Regions from separate parts of the Shewanella sp. VK101 genome, predicted to be linked through region 2. Evidence: predicted binding sites of a transcription regulator. Region 2 holds the regulator's gene; each other region holds the start of a gene.
What was found. Region 2 encodes sigma-54, which starts transcription at its own class of promoters, with help from an activator protein. Its sites were predicted from a motif close to GTTGGCACGNNNNTNGNNT; they were not measured.
Positions count from the first base shown of each region.

Region 1: a site for sigma-54 is predicted at 4,721-4,739, ahead of glnA (glutamate--ammonia ligase). Genes of this name have one in related genera too.
Region 3: a site for sigma-54 is predicted at 1,367-1,385, ahead of ACSHSR_RS06430 (GSCFA domain-containing protein). Genes of this name have one in related genera too.

Region 1 covers NZ_CM151402.1:4,606,735-4,612,700, forward strand. The annotation lists gene ACSHSR_RS20465 (MATE family efflux transporter) at 1-1,051, shown strand, start outside; gene ACSHSR_RS20470 (IS4 family transposase) at 1,107-2,432, opposite strand; gene typA (translational GTPase TypA) at 2,552-4,363, opposite strand; gene glnA (glutamate--ammonia ligase) at 4,821-5,966, shown strand, end outside.
Region 2 covers NZ_CM151402.1:764,614-770,579, forward strand. The annotation lists gene mgtE (magnesium transporter) at 1-639, opposite strand, end outside; gene ACSHSR_RS03455 (HPr family phosphocarrier protein) at 723-998, opposite strand; gene rapZ (RNase adapter RapZ) at 985-1,839, opposite strand; gene ptsN (PTS IIA-like nitrogen regulatory protein PtsN) at 1,836-2,279, opposite strand; gene hpf (ribosome hibernation promoting factor) at 2,282-2,569, opposite strand; gene ACSHSR_RS03475 (RNA polymerase factor sigma-54) at 2,601-4,064, opposite strand; gene lptB (LPS export ABC transporter ATP-binding protein) at 4,160-4,888, opposite strand; gene lptA (lipopolysaccharide transport periplasmic protein LptA) at 4,885-5,418, opposite strand; gene lptC (LPS export ABC transporter periplasmic protein LptC) at 5,405-5,965, opposite strand; gene kdsC (3-deoxy-manno-octulosonate-8-phosphatase KdsC) at 5,962-5,966, opposite strand, start outside.
Region 3 covers NZ_CM151402.1:1,423,195-1,429,160, reverse strand. The annotation lists gene ACSHSR_RS06430 (GSCFA domain-containing protein) at 1-1,144, opposite strand, end outside; gene rnhB (ribonuclease HII) at 1,483-2,103, opposite strand; gene lpxB (lipid-A-disaccharide synthase) at 2,100-3,260, opposite strand; gene lpxA (acyl-ACP--UDP-N-acetylglucosamine O-acyltransferase) at 3,275-4,045, opposite strand; gene fabZ (3-hydroxyacyl-ACP dehydratase FabZ) at 4,042-4,503, opposite strand; gene lpxD (UDP-3-O-(3-hydroxymyristoyl)glucosamine N-acyltransferase) at 4,541-5,566, opposite strand; gene ACSHSR_RS06400 (OmpH/Skp family outer membrane protein) at 5,571-5,966, opposite strand, start outside.

The DNA of each region.
Region 1 (5,966 bases), 1.1 Mb from region 2:
CTTGAGTGAGCCGCTAATGCAACTGCAGGGGGCCACTGAAGCGAATCTGCAGCTGGGACAGGGATATATTGCCGTGTTTCAGTGGGGCGCGGCGATCACCATAGCCTCGACGGCGCTGCCTATGTTGATCCGCAACGATGACAGCCCCAGAGTTGCCACCGCCCTGTTGGTGATGGGGGCGCTTGGAAATATCCTGTTGGATTATCTGTTTGTTGCCGTACTTGGGCTTGGGTTAAACGGCGCGGCTTATGGCACCATCATTGCCCAAACAGCTGTGTGTCTGGGGGCCGGCTATTACCTGTGTTCGAGCCATTCAGGCTTTAAGCCAAGGCTCAAAGATGCGCTACCCAGAGCCGGGGAGTTCGCCCGGATTATCCAACTGGGGGCTTCGGCACTACTGATGTACCTTTACACCAGCTTTATGGTGGCGGCCCATAACCATCAGTTTATGCAGTATGGCACCACCTTGAGCGTCAGTGCCTTTGCCATAGTCGGCTATCTGATGACACTCTACTATCTGTTGGCTGAGGGTATAGCCGAAGGGGTGCAGCCACCTGTGAGCTACTTCCACGGGGCCCGCCAGCCCGGCAATATCATCGCCATAGTCAAGCTGGGCGCCAAGGTCACCCTGCTGTTTGGCCTGAGTTGGCTGTCGCTGCTCAACCTGTTTCCCGAAACCATGATCGGCCTGTTCGCCGACAACAATCCTTTGTTAACCCAGGAAGCCAGAACCGGGATCCGTATCCATCTGGCGGCTATCTGGTTGGAGGGGCTGATAGTGCTGGCAGCCATGTATTTTATGGCGATAGGCAAAGGCGGGATGGCTTTGGCAATCTCCTTGACCAATATGCTGATCCAGTTACCGTTTCTCTATCTATTGCCGCTGTTTTTGGGAGAAACCGGTGTCTGGCTGGCAATGCCGCTGTCCAACCTGCTGCTGGCACTGTTGGTGTTGCCTAGATTCTGGCGCCGTCTGCATGCAAGGTCGCACCTGGCAGATAGAATCCGACAAGCACCGGACGGCACTTTGGCAAAACATCCCGCAGTCTAATGAGATGCCGGGCAAATTGAACGCAGTAAAAAACCCGGTCATGCCGTAATGCCGTTCACTTAGTGTGAACGGCATTTTTCTTAGGCTTAATGGGATACTTGTTTTTACTCATTTTTAACGCACGTGGATAGGCTCTATTCCGTTTCCCATCAAGCTTGAACTGCCTCGCATTACGCACTATGTCCAAGACCTCTCTCGGAACATTCCCAGACATTTGAGATGACAGCTGAGTCAGTTTAAAAATGATATAACTCGATGCATCTCTAAAGCTTAATTGGTTCGGATGTAACGACGGTAAGCTCTTAGCCATCAACATCATCTTGTATCTGATGAGGTTATAGGCCAATAGTACCCCCCACAATTCTTGGATAACCAACTCTGGCAATTGACTACGCAACGTAAAGCGACTCTCCAGAAGATGCTGCTTCATCTCCCGATAGCCCACTTCTATCTCCCATCGATGGGCATATAAATCCGCTATCTCTGCCCCCGGATAACGCAGGGGGTCCGTTAATGAGGTCAAAATGGAAACCGACTTACCTTTTATCGTCTTCGTCAGTAAGCGAGCTTCAATATTCTCAGGCAGCATAGGCCACTTCTTTCTGGCTTGAGGTGTGGTGGCTAACTGCACCAGTTGGTCGTGTTTTCCTAAAGAGCGTACCACTTCATATTGCGTCCCTTTCTTCAACGGCAGCAGCCAGTGGCTGTTCGGTTGAGCCTGTTGCCAGGCGTGCAAAAGCCCTAACGAATAAAAGCCTCTATCAAACAGCGTCAGGCTGTTATTGGGGATGCTTGATATTAGTTCGGCTGCTAAATTCATTTCACTGACAGCAACAGAATCAAAGGCACTGTTCAATACCAGGTGGCTGCTTAACTCCATCATGCAAACCATGCGAATTTGAGGATAGGCAGCATCACCAGAAGCGTTGGCAGTTTTGGCAAAGGCCTGATTGTTTTGCTCGCTATCAGGTGTTCGCCACACGACACCATCGACCCCATAGAGGTTAAGCCCACACCAATGCGGATGCTCTGCTCTTTCATGCCAGGTCTTGGCACTTCGTTTAAACACATCCCGAACAACATCAGAGCCCAGCCGTTTGCGCGCTTGCGTGACAGCACTGCGCGCAACGTAATCCACCTCTTGCGGTAAGACGATATCAAGCTTATTGATGAGAGAGCGGACGGACTCACCTCTGAACAGAGCCATACCAATCACCGCCCAAATCATGGCATCCATAGGTAACTTACGTCGTCTTAAACTGGCAACACCATGTGAATCAAGGCAGGACTGAATTAACTCAGGCTCAAGTACATCGGCCAGACAGGTGAATTCGGTAAGACGATTGATATGAGTACGCGCCAAAGCTTCTGAAAGTTGCATAAAAAAATCCGATGACATGGGGTCATCGGATTTTGATCCTTTCAGTGAGATCGTCAAGCGATCTGTCTTAACTGATCGGCATTACGGTCATGCCGGGTTTTTTACTGTTCGCCTATGGCTTAGCCACGGCTGGCGCGCTTGCGGTCATTTTCAGTCAGATGACGCTTACGCACACGGATGCTCTTGGGCGTGACTTCAACCAGTTCATCATCATCGATGAATTCCAGCGCCTGTTCCAGGGTCATCTGGATATGCGGAGTCAGTACCTGAGCTTCGTCGGTACCAGAGGCACGCATGTTGGTCAGCTGCTTGCCCTTGAGGCAGTTTACTGTCAGGTCGTTGGAGCGGCTGTGGATACCCACTACCTGGCCTTCGTAAACTTCGGCGGCGTGGCCAATCATCAGACGACCGCGATCCTGCAGACCAAACAGCGCGAAGGTCAAAGCCTTACCTGTGGCGTTGGAGATCAATACCCCGTTGCTACGCTGGCCGATATCGCCACCCTTGTAAGGACCATAGTGGTCGAAGGTGTGATACAGCAGACCTGTACCTGAAGTCGCTGTCATAAACTCGGTCTGGAAACCGATCAAGCCACGGCTTGGGATCATGAAGTCAATACGTACACGGCCCTTGCCGTCAGGCTGCATGTCGCGCATGTCGGCCTTACGGGTACCCAGCTTCTCGATAACGCCGCCCTGATGTTCTTCTTCCACGTCCACAGTCAGCTGCTCGTATGGCTCGCACTTCTCGCCGTCGATCTCTTTGATGATCACTTCAGGACGGGAAACCGCCAGCTCATAACCTTCACGACGCATGTTTTCGATCAGGATAGACAGGTGCAGTTCACCACGGCCGGATACGCGGAAACGATCCGGACTCTCGGTTTCTTCCACACGCAGAGCCACGTTGTGTACCAGTTCCTGTTGCAGACGCTCAAGGATGTTACGTGAAGTCACGTACTTACCTTCTTTACCCGCGAAAGGAGAGGTGTTGACCTGGAAGGTCATAGTCATGGTTGGTTCATCAACAGACAGAGGTGGCAATGCTTCGGCATGACCAACAGCACAGATGGTGTCGGAGATCTTCAGCTCGCCCAGACCTGTGATAGCAACGATATCACCGGCATTGGCACTGTCCACTTCGTGGCGTTCCAGGCCCATGTAGCCCAGCACCTGACCGATTTTACCGTTACGGCTCTTGCCGTCGGCACCGACAATAGTGACCTGTTGGTTGGTCTTGACGCTACCACGCTTGATACGACCCACACCGATAACCCCTACATAGCTGTTGTAGTCCAGCTGAGAGATCTGCATCTGGAATGCGCCTTCGGCGTCGGCATCCGGTGGAGATACTTTTTCAACGATAGTTTGGAACAGTGGGGTCATATCTTCACTGTTGTCCTGAGGATCCAGGCTGGCAAAACCGTTCAGTGCAGAGGCATAAACCACTGGGAAGTCCAGCTGCTCGTCGGTGGCCCCCAGGTTGTCAAACAGGTCAAATACCTGATCGATAACCCAATCAGGGCGGGCACCCGGACGGTCAATCTTGTTGATCACCACAATAGGCTTAAGACCTTGGGCGAATGCCTTCTTGGTCACGAAGCGAGTCTGTGGCATTGGGCCGTCCTGCGCATCAACCAGCAGCAGTACAGAGTCAACCATAGACAGAACCCGTTCTACTTCGCCACCGAAGTCGGCGTGTCCTGGGGTATCTACAATGTTAATCCGATAGTCGTTCCACTTAATGGCGGTGTTTTTCGCCAGAATAGTGATCCCACGTTCTTTCTCCAGATCGTTGGAGTCCATCACCCGCTCGGTGGCTTCTCCGCGGGTTGCCAGGGTTCCTGACTGTGCCAACAGCTTGTCTACCAGGGTAGTCTTACCGTGGTCAACGTGCGCTATGATGGCGATGTTACGTAAATTCTCTAACACAGTTTTGCCTCTTACGATCTCTGTTCTGTGGGATGCAGCAATATAAATTGAATGGTACAACCGCTTTATGACTGCTTGGCGATTGCCTTCCAGGCCTTATAAAACCTGGGCTGCCATCGTGTCGGGGAGCACAATTTCCCCGGATGGTTGCTTTAAAAAGCGTGCCATTCTACTCTAGCGAGGGGCTATCGCACAGGATTATTTTTTAGACACCTATGAATATCCGGCTTATTCAGCGCACGCACCATTATGGTGAACGCACCTTTTTGGAACACTCAATGCACCATGATAGTGCAAACCCGCTTGTCTCGCCAGCCCTCGATTTTACCACTCCCTTTATTTTCAACATCTTAGCATCTTGGCATGAGTCTGGCTTAATAGAGACCAACAAGGCGCCAGACGCTACATACTAAGAGTTGACAAAGGGCACCCCCTTTACCCTACCGGAGGCTTGATAATGTCAGTCGAATCAGTTTTACAACAGCTGCAAGAGTTGGAAGTTAAGTTTGTTGATTTACGCTTTACCGATACCAAAGGTAAGGAACAGCATGTATCTATCCCGACTCATCAGGTAGATGCTGATTTCTTTGAAGACGGCAAAATGTTCGATGGTTCATCTATCGCCGGTTGGAAAGGGATCAACGAATCTGACATGGTGCTGATGCCAGATCCAAGCAGCTTTGTACTGGATCCTTTCACCGAAGAAACCACAGCGCTGATCCGCTGCGACATCCTCGAGCCCGGCACCATGCAGGGTTACGACCGTGACCCTCGCTCTATCGCCAAAAAAGCCGAAGAGTACATGCGTTCTACCGGCATCGCCGACACTGTGCTGATCGGTCCTGAGCCAGAGTTCTTCCTGTTTGATGACGTACGTTTCGGTACCGACATGAGCGGCACCTTCGTCAAAATCGATGCCAAAGAAGCAGCCTGGAACTCAGGTACCAGCTATGAAGATGGCAACACAGGTCACCGTCCATTCGTTAAGGGCGGCTACTTCCCGGTTGCGCCTGTGGATTCTTCACAGGATTTGCGTAGTGCCATGTGTCTGGTGCTGGAAGAGATGGGCCAGGTTGTGGAAGCTCACCACCACGAGGTTGCTACCGCGGGTCAGAACGAGATCGCCACTCGCTTCAACACTCTGACCAACAAGGCCGATGAAATCCAGGTACTTAAGTACGTGATTCACAACATGGCTCATGCCTACGGCAAGACAGCCACCTTTATGCCCAAGCCGATAGTTGGCGACAACGGCAGCGGCATGCACGTACACCAGTCACTGGCCAAAGACGGCACCAACCTGTTTGCCGGTGACAAGTACGGCGGCCTGTCTGAAACTGCCCTGTACTATATCGGTGGTATCATCAAGCACGCCCGAGCCCTGAACGCTTTCACCAACCCAAGCACCAACTCCTACAAGCGTTTGGTGCCACACTTTGAAGCCCCTGTGATGCTGGCTTATTCTGCCCGTAACCGCTCGGCTTCTATCCGTATCCCTGTGGTACCAAGTCCTAAGGCTCGCCGTATCGAGACCCGCTTCCCGGATCCTATGGCCAACCCTTATCTGGCCTTCGCAGCACTGCTGATGGCCGGTCTGGACGGT
Region 2 (5,966 bases):
CTCAAGCTCGGGATCCATTATGCTGCGGATCCCGGCGGTGGGGTTACAGGTCAGTAGGGTGGAGAGCTTGACGCCACCGAGCAAAATATCGCGTCTATCTACCACGTAGAGGGTATCTGTGGCTTCGGGCAGCTCGCCCCTTTGGCGCAGATAACGCAGCACCACATCGACATTGACGTCAGGCCTCAGGGTCACGGTATCTGTGTTCATCAGACTACCGGCGCTGTCTTCCGGATAAGAGAGCGCCTGTTCGACCCTGGCCCTGTCTTGGGCACTCATGGAGTGCAGTACCTGTTTGTAGAGTGTATCCGGCAGGCTTCGCAGCACGTAGGCCAGATCATCGGTATCCATACCCGCGGTCGCTCGTGCCAAACACTCAGGACTCATCAGGCTGATCAGCTGGTCTTTCATATCTTCACCCAGCTCTTCGAGGATCTCGCCGCTCTGCTCCTGATCCACCAGTTGCCAGAGTACCTGACGGGTACGCGGCGGTGAAGATTCGAGAATAAAGGCGATATCCGAAGCCGTCATTCGCTGCAGCATGTCGCGCACATGCACGAACATACCACTGCTAAGAGCTTGGTTTAGTTGAGTAAGACGTTGTTCTGTCAGCTCTTGGTCGAGCGCTTCTATTGGCATGCAGTTCCCCCTGTGATGCAAAGCGAGGATATGTTACCTCAAGACAGGGGTGTTATAGAAACAAAGAGTGCAGCGCTAAGGCTTTAGCTGGCTTCGTCGAAACGGGCGTTGATCAGGGCGCAGATAGCGTCCATCGCGGGTTCGGCATCCGGGCCTTCGGCGATGAGGCGAATACTCTTGCCTTGACCGGTTTCCAGCATCAAGAGCCCAAGCACACTGGCGGCCGAGGCTTTTTTCTCGCCTTGGATCAGGGTGATATCGGCTTCGAACTCGCTGGCCAGCACCGCCAGCTTAGTGGCGGCGCGGGCATGCAGGCCCAGCTTATTGACTATGGTGACTTCCCGCTCAACCTTTGCCATTATTCAGCTCCCGGTGACGGGCCTGTACCTTGTGTTTGCTGTTGCCAAAACGCTTGGCGAGCTGCTCAGCGACATAGACAGATCTATGCTGGCCGCCGGTGCAGCCTATGGCTATGGTGAGGTAACTGCGGTTGTTGCGTTCCAGGTGCGGCAGCCAGGTTTCCAACAGATTTTCTATCTGCCAGATAAACTTGTTCACCAGTGGCTGGCGGCTGAGAAACTCCTGCACAGGTTCATCCAGCCCGGTCAGTGGCCTGAGCGCCGGCTCCCAGTGGGGGTTGGGCAGAAAGCGCACATCAAACATGAAGTCGGCTTCCTGGGGCATACCATGCTTAAAGCCGAACGACTCGAAGTTGATCACCAGTTCTTTATCGACACTGCCAAGCAGAATTTCCCGCACTGTGTCACTGAGTTCATAGATGTTCAGCGCCGAGGTGTCTATGTAGTGATCCACCAGTTTCGACATGGGTTCCAGCAGCTTGCCTTCGAGCTTGATGGCGTCCTGTAGTGAGACTTTGCTCTTGGACAGGGGGTGCAGTCTGCGGGTTTCGCTGTAGCGCTTCAGCAGCACCTTATCCGAGGCGTTGAGAAAGAAACTGGTCAGTTGGGTGTTTTCCGGCAAGGCCGCCAACTGTTGTTCCAGCACCTTTTCCTGATCCGGCATATTGCGCACATCTATGCTGATGGCGACCAGATCATTGCTGCCACGGAGGTTTTCCAACAGGCTGCCAATCATGGGCAGGGGGAGATTATCCACACAGTAGTAACCCAGGTCTTCGAGTACCCTGAGGGCAACGGATTTTCCGGAACCGGAGCGGCCTGAGACTATGGCGAGTTTCATCCTGTGATCACCTGATAGAGTTCTGTTTCGTCGCTGGATTTTCGCAACTGCTTGAGTATCGCCTTATCGCTGAGCTTTTCAGCCATGGCGGATAGGGTACTCAGGTGTTGCTGACATTGATCTGCGGGCACCAGGAGGGCGAACAGTATGTCCACCGGCTGGTTGTCTATGGCATCGAAGGCGATAGGCTCTTCGCATTTGACCAACACGGCAATCGGCTCTGTAATGTCCGGTAGTCTGCCATGCGGAATCGCAATACCATTACCTATACCTGTGCTCCCCATCTTTTCGCGGGCCAAAAGGCTTTCAAAAATCGCTTGAGAGGAAAGGGTGGGGTACTGGGCGCTAGCGAGATCGCTAATCAGCTCCAGTACCTTTTTCTTACTGCCCGGAGTGGCACAGGTAGTGCACTCCGGCCGCAGGATGGTACTCAGTTCCATCGTTAGTGTTTTGTCAGCTTTTCTTTGTGTTTAATGACCTGACGATCCAATTTATCAATCAGAACGTCGATGGCGGCATACATGTCGGCATGTTCAGAAGTTGCATAGACTTCGCCGCCTGTGAGGTGGATCTTGGCTTCGGCTATCTGTTGCAGTTTTTGTACATTGAGCACAACGTGCACATTATTGATCTGTTCGAAATGGCGTTCAAGTTTAGAAAACTTACTTTCCACGTAGTCACGCAGTGAGTCGGTGATCTCGATATGATGTCCTGTCAGGTTGATTTGCATAGAAAGATTCCTCCAATTTCCAACTGTGGATTTATAAACTCTTACGCTGGTTCGACGGTGGTATCATCATAGCCTCGCGATACTTGGCTATGGTGCGTCTTGCAACGTTGATTCCCTGTTCTGCCAGAAGTTGCGCCATCTTGCTGTCGCTCAAAGGCTTCTTCTGGTTTTCCGCTGCCACGAGCTTCTTGATAAAAGCCCTGATCGCCGTGGAAGAGCATTCTCCGCCATCTTCGGTGCCGACATGGCTGGAGAAGAAGTACTTCAATTCAAATATTCCCCTGGGTGTATGCATATACTTTTGAGTGGTGACCCTGGATATGGTCGATTCATGCATCTCGACCGCTTCGGCAATATCGTTGAGCACCATGGGTTTCATGGCCTCTTCACCATATTCAAAAAATCCCTGCTGGAACTGCACTATACAGTTGGCCACCTTGAGCAGGGTGTCGTTGCGGCTCTCCAGGCTCTTGATAAACCATTTGGCTTCCTGAAGATGACCTCGAATAAACTGGCTGTCTGATTGACTGCGGGCGCTACGAGCCATAGCAGCATACTGCTGATTGATCCCGAGTTTGGGCATACAGTCCGGGTTGAGTTCTACTACCCAGCGGCCGTTTTTCTTCCAGACACTGACATCAGGGATCACATATTCCTCGTCCATCGGCTGCACCAGCAAGCCGGGGCGGGGATTGAGACTCTGGATAAGGTTGATGGCGTCACGCAGCTGATCTTCCTTGAGCTTGGTCTTGCGCATCAGGGTGCGGAAGTCGCGGGCGGCAATGAGATCCAGATGTTCGTCAATCAACAAGCGGGCGTCGGCCAGATGCGGGGTGTCTGCGTTGAACTGTTGCAACTGGATCAGCAGGCATTCGCGCAGATCTCTGGAGGCGATGCCGACAGGATCGAAGTGCTGGATCCGCTTGAGTACTGCCTCGACTTCATCGAGCTCAATCTCAGGGTTGCCCATGGCTTCGAGGATCTCCTCTGTGCTCTGGGTCAGATAGCCCTGCTCGTCGATGGCATCAATAATGGCGGTGGCAATGGCGTCGTCGGTATCGGAAAACGGGGTCAGGTTCTTCTGCCATTCCAGATGTTCATAGAGCCCTTCGCTGGTTTCCCCCTGGAAGGGCATATCATCTTCACGGCCCATGGCCGGCCCGGAGGCACTGGCGGCGGTAAAGACTTCGTCCCAGGTGGTATCCATAGGTAATTCATCCGGCATAGACTCATTGTTCAATGCCTCTGAGGTTTCTACCGTGGAACCATCTTCCTGCTTGGCGCTCAACTCGCCGGCGTCGTTTTCCTTGTGGTTGTCGTCGATAGCGTCATCCTGGTTGTCCTCGGCCATTTCCAACAGAGGGTTGGCTTCCAAGGCTTCCTGGATTTCTTGCTGCAGCTCAAGGGACGACAGTTGCAGCAGGCGAATAGCCTGTTGCAACTGAGGTGTCATGGTCAACTGTTGACCCAGTTTGAGCTGGAGTGACGCTTTCATTATACCGCTAATCCCTACTCGTTATTTTTCAAGGAAAAAATTCAATAATAACAAACTATAATACCCGGAATTGCCACCGGATGACATGATCCTAACTATAGCCTGAATTGTTCGCCTAAGTACACAGCGCGCACTTGCTGGTTGTCCAAGATTTCAGCGGGTGTGCCCTCGGCGATCAACTGCCCATGGCTGACTATGTAGGCTCGCTCACAAACGTCGAGTGTTTCGCGAACATTGTGGTCTGTGATCAGCACTCCCAAACCGCGGGACTTAAGCTGTTCGATGATTTTCTTGATATCGATAACTGAGATGGGATCCACACCGGCGAATGGCTCATCCAGCAGAATGAACTGTGGATTGGCGGCCAATGCCCGGGCGATTTCCACTCGGCGGCGTTCACCGCCGGAGAGGGACATTCCCAGGCTGTCACGTATGTGGGTAATATGGAATTCTTCCAGCAGTTGTTCGAGCTGTTCCTCGCGCTCGTCGCTGTTGAGTTCTTTGCGGGTTTGCAGCACGGCCATGATGTTGTCATGCACCGACAGCTTGCGGAAAATACTGGCTTCCTGTGGCAGGTAGCCTATGCCTTTACGGGCTCGCAGGTGCATGGGATCCAGGGTCAGCTCGTCGTCGTCAATGAAGATACGGCCCTTGTCACTCTGTACCAGCCCAACCACCATATAGAAGGTGGTGGTCTTGCCAGCCCCGTTGGGGCCCAGCAGCCCCACGATTTGGCCGGTATTGACCGACAGGCTGACGTCTTTGACGACGTTGCGTTTCTTGTAACTCTTTGCCAGATTCTGTGCCGTCAGGGTGCTGGTCATTGCGGCTCCTGCTGCTGTTCTTTCTTGTTGAGATCCTGATAGTTTTCTGGCTGGATAACAGTGGTTACCCTGTCTTGGCCTTTGCCGCTGCTTTCCGCTTCCAACTGCTGCTTGTTGATGTCGTATACTATCTTCTCGGCGGTCACTTCACTGCCGTCCTGTTCTACTTTGGCCTGGCCCAGCAGGGTCATGATACGACTGTCTATGTTGTAGTGGATCTCTTTGGCCTTGGCACTGGCCAGACGGCCGTCTTCCAGTTTCTGGGTATAGGTAGCGGGTGAGCCCTTGGCCACCAGGATCCGCTCGCCACTCTTGTCTTCTGTGTAAGCCGTGAGTTCATCGGCCAGCAGTTTCAAACTGCCCTGGGTGACTGTGACAGGCCCGCCGTATACCACACGCTTGTTTTTGATATCGGCAAACTGATTAGCGGCGCTGATCTGTACTTTTTGCAACAGATCTTCTTCAATGGCCAACGCCGACAGGCTTGTGATGCACAAGAGGGCACCGATAAAAAGCTTACTTGGTTTCATAGGTTCCTTTCACCTGACTGGTCAGCTTCACTTGCTGAGCATTGAGATCGGCGTACAGGCCGGATCCCTTGATATTAAAGTCTTTGCCTTCGATCAGGATCTCGCGATCTGAGGTCATGATCATGGTGTCCAGATCCAGCTCCACATAACTGGTTTTCAGGCTCTGGATCGGTTCATTGGGGCTAATGGCGTCGATGATAACATTATTTTCAAGTACTACTCGGTTACTCTTGCGATTGAGCCTGCCTTCGTTGGCAGACAGACGCCACTGTGCCTCGCCCTTGTCCGGATAGACCAGATAAACCGGTTGGTTGAAGAAGGTCTTTTCACTGGCTTCATAATGTTCCATGTGGGCCGCGGCGACCCTACTGGCGACATTGCCCTGCTCATCAAAGTTGACCGAGCGCAGGTCATCGGCGACAAAGTCAGGCCTAACCACATCCACAGGCGCCTCACTCTGTTGAGCGTTGCGCTTGTTCTGCACCTGCCAGTAAAGGATAAGTGCAGTGGAGAAAAACAAAATAATGGCCAGGGTGACCCTATTCATA
Region 3 (5,966 bases), 660 kb from region 2:
TCAGTACAAATTTATGCTGGGCAAATCCCGAGCCATTCATCACCATGCCACCGCAGAAAGCTTGCCCCAGATGTTCAAACGCCTTGGCCAGTTTCCCCATATGGCTGTCGCCAATCAGTGTCAGGGTATCGGCCGTGACCTTGGCACCTGTGGCGGTTCTTTGCAAGGCATCCAGCAACTCTTCGTCACAATCGGCTTCAAGGTGATTGGCAACCAGGTTTTCCTCGCAGGCCAACGCCTTGGACCAGTGACGCATCACATAGCCGACCCCCTCTTTGGAAACTGTGCGCCTGTTGTCCAGAAACCGGAAATCCGCAGGCAAGGAGGTAGTGATCAACTCATAGGAGGGAAAGTAACTGGCATCGGCGACATCCTTGCAGAAGCTGCCGGCGACGGCCCGTAAAACAGACTTGGAATGACCATTGGCCACCAACACATGTTCTTCAGTGGCCGTGGCTGTGAGGGGCACAGGAGATACAGTCAATATCAATTTCAGCTTTGGATTGATGCACTTGAGTTGCTGCAACAGCCGGTCGAGATCGATGTAGACCTCTTCGTAATCAAAGACCTTGAGCCGGTAACAATCAGGGTCAAACTCGCCCAGTTTGACTCCAGGACAGAAGGGATAACAAACCCCATTGGGATCGACCCAGGTTTCAATCAGCCCCAGAGTGAAAATAAAGCTGCTACTTGCGGCAATATGGCGTTTGGTTTCGGCCACGACCTTGCGACGATATTCGAGCAATGCCTCCCGGGAGGAGTAGCCTTCCTTGCTTGTCGGCAGCAGTAAGTCGTAATAGCGTTGGTTTTCTTCATCAAAATAGATGCTGTACTGAGCAAGTTCCTGTTCCCCCTTGATAAACCATTGCAACAAAGCACGGGCGTTATACAGGTTGCCAAAGGCAAAACTGGATGTCACATCTGGGTTTAGCTCACTGCGCAGATAAGAGTAGTTATGCTGTTCCAGCCAATTTCCTATGTGCTGGGCAAAACAGGAACCTGCCGAAGAGAGTTGTTGTTTGGTATCAATGGGGAGCCTGGGGATGAGCTCACGAAAAAGCTCAGTCTCGGGCCGAATATCCGCCACCGCTGAACGCCAAAAACGCTCCTTATGAACGGGATCATAAGGTAAAGAATGCTCCATGCTACTGCCTCCAATGCAAAATATTCCTCTACCGCCACCACGGTACAGCTGTGGTTACCCGATCCAGTGCGCGGTATAGATTAATTGCGACAGGCAACCAAAAAGAGACATTATTTAACACTTTCATAAACTTGACGTCTACATCAGCAGATCACATATTGCAGATGTGGGGCAGAAATTTACCAATTCAAAGGGGTAAGCCAAGCACGGTTTTGGGAAACGAAGCTGACGTTTTGGCAACAACGCAGGTATAGCCGTTGTGATTACGCCATGTCAGAGCCACAAAAAAGGGCAGCCGCTGCTGCCCTTTTGGTTGCATCTTTAGGTTTCAGTACGGCTTATGAATGCTGCTCCAGCCATTCGCGTACCGGCCGGAAGCTGCGTCTGTGCTCAGGCAAGACACCGTGTTGACTCAAGGCTTCGAAATGCGCCTTGGTGGGGTAGCCCTTATGGGCAGCAAAACCATACTCAGGGTGGCGACTGTCAAGCTCGGCCATCTCCCGGTCGCGGGTGACCTTGGCTATGATAGAGGCGGCGCTGATGACAGGGATCAAGCCATCGCCCTTAACCACCGCGGCTGAAGGCAGGCCAAAATCCGGGGTCCGATTACCATCTACCAAGACTTTCTCGGGACGCACGTTCAAGCCCGCCACGGCGCGCTGCATCGCCAACATGGTGGCATGCAGTATGTTGAGCTCATCGATTTCCGCCGGGCTGGCTCGACCGACTGAGACCGCCAGCGCCTTGGCCAGGATCTCTTCATAGAGGGCATCGCGTTTCTTTTCGCTGAGCTTCTTGGAATCATTAAGGCCGCTAATTGGATTGGCGGGATCCAGGATCACCGCCGCGGTGACCACATCGCCGACCAAGGGGCCACGCCCCACTTCATCTACCCCAGCGACCAGCCCCTGGCACAAAAGCTGCGCTTCGGCTTCCGAGAGTTGCTTATAGACTGTCATCTTTCCTCGGCTTTTTTATCGAGCAAGGCCACAACCGCCTGGGCCGCCTTTTCACTGGCGTTGCAGGCCAGCAGGCTGTGCAGCTTAGTAAACTCGGCCAGCAACGGCCGGTTATCTTTATCCAGCAATTTACCCACCTCTTCGGCTATCCGCTCGGCAGTGCAATCGTCTTGGATAAGCTCCGGCACCAACTCCCTTCCGGCCAACAAATTGGGCAAAGAGAAGTGGTTTATCTGCATCATCCGCTTGGCAATACGGTAAGTGATAGGGCTGACCCGATAGCCAACCACCATGGGGCGCTTGACCAACATGGCTTCCAGCGTGGCGGTGCCCGATGCCAACAAGATGGTATCGCTGGCAGCCATCACTTCCCGAGAGCGCCCTTCCGTCATATGAATTTCCAGATCCGGCGCATAGGTTTCCAGTGCGGCAAGAAACTGCTCGCGGCGTTTTTCATTCACCAAGGGGGTAATAAACTTGAGATCCGGATAGCGCTGTTTCAGCAGCCTGGCCGCCTCCACAAAGGGTTGGGCCAACATCTTCAGCTCACCACCACGGGAACCCGGCAGGATAGCCAGATATTCGGCTTCGACTTTCAAGCCGAGTGCTTCTCTGGCAAGACGCTTGTCATTCTCCATCGGGATCTCATCGGCCAGAGTGTGACCGACGAAGGTGCAAGGCACCTGATGCTTGTCGTAGAAGGCTTTTTCAAACGGCAGCAGTGACAGCACCATGTTGGTAGCGCGGGCGATTTTGAAGATCCGCTTAGGGCGCCAGGCCCAGACCGACGGGCTGACATAATGCACCGTCTTGATCCCGTGCGCCTTGAGCTTGAGCTCCAGGCCGATATTGAAGTCCGGGGCATCTATACCGATAAAGCAATCCGGCTGCAGCGCGGTTATCTGTTTGACCAGACTCGAGCGTATCTTCAGCAATCTGGGCAGGCGGGAGAGCACCTCGGCAATTCCCATCACGGCCAACTCTTCCATGGCAAACAGCGACTCGAATCCGAGAGCTTCCATGCGGGGGCCACCGATACCGATAAAACGGGCGTCCGGATAGCGCTGTTGCAATGCTTTCATCAGGCCGGCACCTAAAATATCGCCGGAGATTTCTCCGGCGACCATTGCAAAGACTAACTTTCTATTTTGTGTCATTCGTTCTCACTGTGTCAGCGAATAATTCCTCGATTCGAGGAGGTCACAAAATCAACAAATGCTTGTACCTGCGGCTCTTTTGCGGCGTCTTCAGCCATGGCGGCAACGGCCTCTTCCAGAGTCAGGCTGCTGCGGTACAGGGTCTTGTAGGCCCGGCGCAGCGCTTGCTGGGTCTCTTTGGCAAAACCGCGGCGCTTCATGCCTTCCATATTCAGACCACGGGGAATGGCCGCCTGGCCAGAGGCCATCACGAAAGGAGGCACGTCCTGCAGCACCAAAGAGCAACCTGCAGTAAAGGCATGGGCACCTATGTGCACAAACTGGTGCACCCCTGTCATACCGCCGAGAATAGCCCAGTCACCCACATGGCAATGACCGGCAATAGAGGCGTTGTTGGCCATGATCACATTGTCGCCCACCACGCAGTCGTGGGCGATATGTACATAGGCCATAAACAGGTTATTGGAGCCGATACGGGTCTCGCTGTTGTCCTGCACCGTACCGCGGTGAATGGTGACAGATTCACGGATGATATTGTTATCACCCATGATAAGCCGGGTAGGTTCACCGGCATATTTCTTGTCCTGGCAATCTTCACCAACGGAGGCAAACTGGAAAATCCGGTTGCCCTTGCCAATGATGCTGGGTCCCTTGATAACCACGTGGGAACTGATCCAGCAGTCATCGCCGATCTCCACATCCGCCCCTATGTAGCTCCAGGGGCCGATAGTGACATTTTTACCTATCTTGGCTTCGGGGTGAACGAAAGCTAATTTATCTATCACTTGCTAATCTCTCTGCGGGCACACATGATTTCGGCTGAACACACCAGCTCACCATCCACTTTGGCCTCGCCGTAGAAAACGCCAATCCCGCGGCGTTCCTTGATCATCTTCACTTCAAAGTGCAGTTGATCACCTGGCTCAACAACCCGCTTGAAACGAGCATTGTCGATACCGGCAAAATAATACAGCACGTCCGGAGACGGCTTGTCGCTCATGGTCTTGAACGCCAACAAGCCGGTGGCCTGCGCCATGGCTTCCAGAATGAGCACGCCAGGCATAACCGGCTGCACAGGGAAGTGTCCCTGGAAGAAAGGCTCATTGATGGTGACGTTCTTGATCGCATGCAGAGTTTCACCCGGAGTAAAATCCAGTACTCTATCGATCAACAAAAATGGATATCTATGTGGCAGGTAAGCCAAAATCTCTTTGATATCCATTGTATTTAATTGATTAGACACGAACTCGTTTCCTCATGCCGCTTAACGCACAGCGGTATTAATCTTGGGGTTTAACGGTTTTTTCCAGGGTTTTGACCCGCTGGAACAGCTCGTCCAACTGACGGAAGCGAACCGTATTTTTACGCCACAGCCTGTTGGGCATGGCCACAGTGGCCGAGGAGTATACCCCAGGTTCACGAACATCGTTAGTAATGTTGGTGCTGCCAGTGACGTGCACCCCATCCGTAATGCTCAGATGACCGGAAATCGCGCAGTTGCCACCAATAATACAATGTTTACCTATAGTCACGCTGCCTGCCAGTACTGTGCAGCCGGCAATCGCAGTGTTGGCACCTATGATATCGTTGTGAGCTACCTGCACCTGGTTGTCGATTATCACGCCATCATGGATTTCAGTATGATCGATCGCGCCGCGATCTATAGTAGTACCGGCGCCAATCTCCACTCTGTCACCTATGCGCACACCGCCGGTCTGAGGGATTTTGATCCACTGACCGCGTTCGTTGGCATAACCGAAACCATCGGAGCCGATAACAGCCCCAGAGTGAACGATACAGTTTTGCCCCAAATGTACATCGTGATAGACGGTGACATTGGCCCACAGGCGGCTGCCTGAGCCTATAATGACATCCTGACCAACCACTGTACCGGCACCTATCTGGACATTTTCGCCCAAAATACTGTTGGCCCCGATGACCGCATTAGCGCCAACTGCAACGCCCTCACCCAGTTTGGCACTGGGATGAATTTGCGCCGAGGGATGGATATCCTCTGCCGCGGCCGGCGTGCTGTCCAGCAATTGCGCAACTCTGGCAAAGCCGACATAAGGGTCATTGAGCACCAAGGCGTTACCGGCAAAACCGTCCAACTCTTTAGGCGAGATCAATACCGCACCAGCCTGAGTCTGCTCCAGCTGGCTACGGTATTTGGTGTTGGCCAGAAAGGTGATCTGATCCGGCCGCGCCTTTTCAAGTGTCGCCACAGAGGAGACAGTCACACTGTCATCCCCACGAACTTCGGCCCCTAACAGCTGGCCAAGCTCTTTCAACGAAAAAGACTTCATCGATTTACTTGCCTTTGCTCAAGGCTTCAACCACTTTGGAGCTGATGTCGGCAGCAGGCTTAACATAAACCACGGCGCCGCGTTGCAGTACCATGTCGTACTTCTCTTTTTCAGCTATGGTGTTGATAGCCTTCTGCACTTTTACCAGCAGTTTGTTTTGCTCTTCACCCTGACGACGACGCAGATCTTCATCCAGCGCCTTACCTTTGAGCTGATAGTCAGCCTTCAGGGATTCCATTTTACGAACCAGTTCGGTCTTTTGCGCTTCGCTCATCAGCGCGGCATCACGCTGCTGCTTTTCCAGCAAACCACGGAGGTCTTCCTGCAGCTTCTGTACTTCAGCCATACGATCGCCGAATTCAGTCTTGAGTGCGTTGCTGATCTGCTCGCGTTGTGGCAG